Linked DNA regions of Solidesulfovibrio magneticus RS-1. The protein of the gene in region 1 binds, or shares a complex with, the protein of each later gene. Links are inferred from orthologs where the notes say so. Each region holds a gene or a part of one and is shown on either strand. Other genes may lie near its edges.

What was found. The genes of interacting proteins can lie anywhere in the genome.
Region 2: the proteins of groL (region 1) and metK are in contact, whole or in part, in a cryo-EM structure (PDB 8P4O), measured with the Escherichia coli proteins. The link is inferred for Solidesulfovibrio magneticus RS-1 from one-to-one orthologs.

The regions. Positions count from the first base shown.
Region 1 is NC_012796.1:295,269-298,326, reverse strand. The notes cover bases 48-3,039. They hold groL (chaperonin GroEL), read left to right. Parts: upstream 48-719; coding sequence 720-2,360; downstream 2,361-3,039. Other genes in these bases: DMR_RS01150 (cache domain-containing protein), read left to right, coding at 2,999-3,039; DMR_RS01155 (YidH family protein), read left to right, coding at 2,526-2,978; groES (co-chaperone GroES), read left to right, coding at 373-663; DMR_RS24180 (hypothetical protein), read right to left, coding at 48-256. Outside these bases: more of DMR_RS24180, read right to left, coding at 29-47; more of DMR_RS01150, read left to right, coding at 3,040-3,058.
Region 2 is NC_012796.1:4,756,248-4,759,285, forward strand. The notes cover bases 67-3,038. They hold metK (methionine adenosyltransferase), read right to left. Parts: upstream 2,152-3,038; coding sequence 982-2,151; downstream 67-981. Other genes in these bases: DMR_RS19765 (hypothetical protein), read right to left, coding at 67-386; DMR_RS19770 (DUF721 domain-containing protein), read right to left, coding at 428-925; panC (pantoate--beta-alanine ligase), read right to left, coding at 2,288-3,038. Outside these bases: more of DMR_RS19765, read right to left, coding at 42-66. UniProt on the Escherichia coli protein: Catalyzes the formation of S-adenosylmethionine (AdoMet) from methionine and ATP.

The sequences.
Region 1 (3,058 bases):
CACCGCGGCCGCCTGCTATTGGATGGTTCTAGGCCCCTGTGGAGAGAGCGTCAAGTTTATGCGGTTTACTGGAAAATGCCATCCGCCGCAACAGCGTGATTCCTTTCACAAGGGTATCTTGCGTCCCAAAACCTGCCCAAAAGCCCTCCTGAAACAGCAGACCATCTGCCATCTGCCCGTTTTTTACAAAAATCATCAAATATACAAGCGACTTATTTCGAAAACAAAATCTTCCGGCCCGCCAAACTTTTTTCACGCCGACCTCTTGCCTTTCACGCCAATGTGTTTAGATAGTTTCCCGCCGGCGCTGGCACTCGCCGCAAGCGAGTGCCAGCAGCCAATCCATCCGCCAAAAACCATGGAGGTTATTGTATGAAGCTCAAACCCTTAGGCGATCGCGTGCTGGTTAAGCGTCTCGAACAGGAAGAAGTCACCAAGGGCGGCATCATCATCCCTGACTCGGCCAAGGAAAAGCCCATGAAGGGCGAAGTCATCGCCGTGGGTCCGGGCAAGCTGGCCGAAGACGGCAAGCACCTGAAGATGCATGTCGAAAAGGGCGACCTCGTGCTGTTCAACAAGTACGCCGGCACCGAGATCAAGGTCGATGACGAAGACTTCCTCGTCATGCGCGAGGACGACATCCTGGCCGTCATCGAAGCCTAGGGCTTCGCGCCTTTTTCGCTCCAACCATTCCGTATTCTAGCGCAAGGAGAACATACATGGCTGCCAAAGAAATTCTTTTTGATTCCAAAGCCCGCGAGAAGCTGAAAAGAGGCGTCGACAAGCTGGCCAACGCCGTGAAGGTCACCCTTGGACCCAAGGGCCGCAACGTCGTCATCGAGAAGTCCTTCGGTTCCCCGATCATCACCAAGGACGGCGTGACCGTGGCCAAGGAGATCGAACTGGAAGACAAGTTCGAGAACATGGGTGCCCAGATGGTCAAGGAAGTCGCTTCCAAGACCTCCGACATCGCTGGCGACGGCACCACCACCGCCACCATCCTGGCCCAGGCCATCTTCACCGAAGGCGTCAAGCTCGTGGCCGCCGGCCGCAACCCCATGGCCATCAAGCGCGGCATCGACAAGGCCGTGGCCTCGGTCGTGGCTGAGCTGGAGACCCTGGCCAAGCCCACCCGCGACCAGAAAGAGATCGCCCAGGTCGGCACCATTTCCGCCAACTCCGACGCCACCATCGGCAACATCATCGCCGAAGCCATGAACAAGGTCGGCAAGGAAGGCGTCATCACCGTCGAGGAAGCCAAGGGCATGGAAACCACCCTTGACGTCGTCGAGGGCATGCAGTTCGACCGCGGCTACCTCTCCCCCTATTTCATCACCGATCCCGAGCGCATGGTGTGCGAGCTCGACGAGCCGCTGATCCTGATTAACGAGAAGAAGATCACCGCCATGAAGGATCTGCTGCCCGTCCTGGAGCAGGTTGCCAAGATGAGCCGCCCGCTGCTGATCGTGGCTGAAGACATCGAGGGCGAGGCCCTGGCCACCCTGGTCGTCAACAAGCTGCGCGGCACCCTGCAGGTTTGCGCCGTCAAGGCCCCGGGCTTCGGCGACCGCCGCAAGGCCATGCTCGAGGACATCGCCACCCTGACCGGCGGCCAGTGCGTGTCCGAAGACCTGGGCATCAAGCTCGAGAACATGACCCTGGCCGACCTCGGCAAGGCCAAGCGCGTCATCGTGGACAAGGAAAATTCCACCATCGTTGACGGCGCTGGCGACGGCGACAAGATCAAGGCCCGGGTCAAGCAGATCCGCGCCCAGATCGAAGAGACCACCTCCAGCTACGACAAGGAAAAGCTGCAGGAGCGTCTGGCCAAGATCGTCGGCGGCGTGGCCGTCATCAATGTCGGCGCGGCCACCGAGACCGAGATGAAGGAAAAGAAAGCCCGCGTCGAGGACGCCCTCAACGCCACCCGCGCGGCCGTTGAGGAAGGCATCGTTCCTGGCGGCGGCGTCGCTCTCGTGCGCTGCGTCAAGAGCCTGACCGGCATCAAGGCCGTGGACGACGACGAGCAGTCCGGCATCGAGATCGTGCGCCGCGCCATCGAAGAGCCCCTGCGCCAGATCTCCGGCAACGCCGGCTTCGAAGGCTCCATCGTCGTGGCCAAAGTGCGCGACGGCAAGGACGGCTTCGGCTTCAACGCCGCCACCGGCGAATACGAAGACCTGATCAAGGCCGGTGTCATCGACCCCAAAAAGGTCACCCGCATCGCCCTGCAGAACTCCTCCTCCGTGGCCGGCCTGCTCCTGACCACCGAGGCGGCCATCGCCGAGAAGCCCGAGCCGAAAAAGGACATGCCCCCGATGCCCGGCGGCGGCATGGGCGGCATGGGCGGCATGTACTAGCCGACCCGTTTCCTCCACGTTACCGTCACGGGGGCCGCGCGCTGGCGCGGCCCCCGTTTTTTTTGCGACGACCAGAGGCCGTTTCACCGTCGCCAGCCTGCCGCCCTCCCGCGCCTTGCCCCCCGTCCCCGGCTGGTCTAGATTCACGCCGACATCGGAGGCCCCATGACCGACGCCCCTGCCCCGCAACCGGCCGCTTCCGCCGCCCCGGACGCCCGGCCCTACGACCTCACCAACCCCCAGGTGCTCCTGGCCTGGCAGCGCAACCACCTGGCCAACGAACGCACGTTTCTGGCCTGGTGCCGCACGGGACTGGCACTTTTTGGCTTCAGCTTCGTCATCGAGCGCTTCGACTTCTTCATCCGCCAGCTGCAAAACGTGCCCATGTTCGAGGGCATGGCCCACAAGCACCTGCACACCGAGACCGTGACGCTGTCCACCTTCGGCGTGGGTGTTTTGGTCATGGTTGTGGCCGTGTGGCGCTTCTGGTACATCCGACGCTGCATCAACACCGGCGCCAAGACCTTTTCGCCGATCCCGGACATCGTCTTCACCGTGGCCGTGGTCGGCATGATCCTTGGGCTTTTTTCCGTGTTCTGGCATCTCATCATGCAGTGACCGCCAAGGAGGCAGCCGCCATGCGTTTCGCGACCGCCGCTTTCGGAATCATCCTCGCCTGCTGCCTGCTGTGCCCGGCC
Region 2 (3,038 bases), 4.5 Mb from region 1 along the record:
GCTCCCCGTCAAGAACTTTTTTCAAACTTTCTCGACGAACCCTAAGCCTTGGCCAGACGACGGGTGCGCTTTTTCAGCTTGTTGATCTGACGGCGCAGAATCTCCTTCTGCTTACGGGTGCCGTCGCCAGAAACCTCGGTGCGAGCCGTACGCAGCGAGCGCATCTTGCTCTTCATCGACAGGATCTTCGTCTTGTACGGAGAAACCTTCGGTCCGTCCTCGCCGCCAATGCCCAGAACTTCCTTGATCTGCACCAGGAGTTCGTCCTTGCCCAGACCAGAAGCGCCGGTCACCTGGGGGATCTGCTTGAGCACCAACTCGCGCAGTTCCTTGGCCGTCATCTTGTCCAGGGGCTTCTTCAGATCAAGCTGCAACCCTTCGCTCATGTTCGCCTCCAAAAAAATGATATCTCGCCTTGTCGGTTCGCCTAGCCCCGCTTCGCGCGGCGCGCCTTGCGTCGCCCGCCCGAACCGGAACCCGGACCGGATTCGAAGTACGCCACATATTTGGCGTAACAGCGTCCGACCGGCGAGTTCGGATCAAGCTTCCCTACAAGCCCGCCCAGCCCTTCGGGCCGTACCTCGGCGGGCGTGGAAAAACGCGGCGGGATCGCCCGCAACGCATCCAAAGGAACCCGGCCTCCTAGCAGATCGAACCGCACCTTGTCAAAGGCTTCGTGGCCCAAAGCCGCATTGACCAGCGATAAAATCTCCGGAGCCGCGAAAACCATCTCCTGCAGCGCCACCGGATCGTCCGCGCCCAGGTACAGATCCCGCCGCTTGTGCCCCAGGGGACGCAGCAATTCCGCCGTCTCCGGCCCCACGATCTCGGCCCAGCGCCGGCAGACCTCAACGAAGTTGCGCTGGGCCGACGCTTCCTGGGCGGCCATGTACCGCTCCACGCTCTCGGACAACCGGCGCAGCATTTCGCCTTCTCCAAAAAGCGCGGGCCGCCAAAAAACGGCCCGCGCCGGAATGGTCGCTAGATCTTAAGCGCCGTGCGCAGATCGGCCGCGGCGTCGGTCACTTCCCAGGTGAACCCGGCCTGCTCACGGCCGAAGTGGCCGTAGCAGGACGTCGGCTTGTAGATGGGCCGCTTGAGGTCCAGGCGCTTGGAGATGTAGTAGGGGCGCAGGTCGAAAACCTCGCGCACGGCCTTGGTCAGGGCCTCGTCCGGGATGTCGCTGGAACCCATGGAAGTCACCAGCACCGACAGCGGCTCGGCCACGCCGATGCAGTAGGCGATCTGGACTTCGCAGCGTTTGCAGGCACCGCTGGCCACCATGTTTTTCGCCACATACCGGGCCATGTACGCGCCCGAGCGGTCCACCTTGGAGGGGTCCTTGCCCGAGAACGCGCCGCCGCCATGGTTGCCCATGCCGCCGTAGGTGTCCTGGATGATCTTGCGCCCGGTCAGGCCGCAGTCGCCCATGGGGCCGCCGATGACGAACCGGCCGGTGGTGTTGATGTAAATTTTGGTGTTCTTGTCCACCAGCGACTCGGGCAGGGTGTGGAAGATGACTTCCTTTTTCACCGCGTCGCACAGGTCGGCGTGGGAGATGTTCTCGGCGTGCTGGCTGGCCACGACCACGTTGTCGATGCGCACGGGCTTGCCGTCGACGTATTCCACGGCCACCTGGGTCTTGCCGTCGGGGCGCAGGAAATCAAGCACCCCGGACTTGCGCACCTCGGTCAACCGGCGCGACAGCTTGTGCGCCCAGTAGATGGGCGCGGGCATCAGCGTCTCGGTCTCGTCGCAGGCAAAGCCGAACATCATGCCCTGGTCGCCCGCGCCCTGGTCCTCGGGCTTGGTGCGCGACACGCCCTGGGCGATGTCCACGGACTGCTTGTCCACCGAGGAGATGACGGCGCAGGTTTCCCAGTCAAAGCCCATGGTGGAGCTGTTGTAGCCGATTTCCTTGACCGTCTCGCGCACGATGGACGGGAAGTCGGCGTAGGCCTTGGTGGTGATTTCGCCGGCGATGAAAGCCAGGCCGGTGGTGACCAGGGTTTCGCAGGCCACGTGGGCGTCGGGATCCTGGGCCAGGATGGCGTCGAGAATGCCATCGGAAATCTGGTCGGCGACCTTGTCCGGATGGCCCTCAGTCACGGATTCCGAGCTGAAAAGATACCGGCCTTTGGCGTTGATCATACGGGATATCCTCCTTGAGCCGGCCGCCTCTGTGCTGGCGACGTCAGCTCCAATGCAATATATCTACGTTGTTGGGAACTGAAATTCGAGTCTCTACCCTTGGAGACGCAAAAAAGCAACCCGAGACGCCATGACGTTAACGCGGCAAATCCGCGGCAAGGCGGTTGTCGATAAGCCGCACGGCGCTAAACCGCACCGCCGTCGCAAAAAGCGCCGGCCGGTCAATGGGTTCCACCATTTCCAGGCTGTCGGGATCGACGCAGGACAGATAGTCGATCTCCCCCAGCGGCACATGGGCCGCATAGTGCGCCCGCACCGCGTCCAGGATGCGGCCGGCCGCCGTCTCGCCGTCCCGGACCATGGCCTCGGCCAGGGCAAGCCCCTGGTTGATGCCCGGGGCTTGCTCCCGCTCCTGCGGCGTCAACCGGACGTTGCGCGACGACAGCGCCAGTCCGTCGGCCTCGCGCACGATGGGGCCGCCCACGATCTCCACGCCAAAACCCAGGTCCGCGTTCATGCGCCGGAGAATGGCGAGCTGCTGCCAGTCCTTTTGCCCAAAGACCGCCACGGTCGGGCGCACCAGCAAAAAGAGCTTGGACACCACCGTGCACACGCCCCGGAAATGGGTCGGCCGCGACGCGCCGCACAGATGCCGGGCCAAGGTCGGCACTTCCACCCAGGTGGCGGCGGCCGGCTCGTACATGGCCTCGGGGCTTGGCGCAAAAAGCACATCCACTCCGGCCGCCTTGGCCAAGGCGGCGTCGCGCTCCAGATCGCGGGGATAGGCGTTGAGATCCTCGCCCGGCCCGAACTGGGTGGGATTGACGAAAACGCTGGCCACCACCGTCTCGGCCCGCCCCCGGGCCAGACGCATGAGGCTTTCGTGG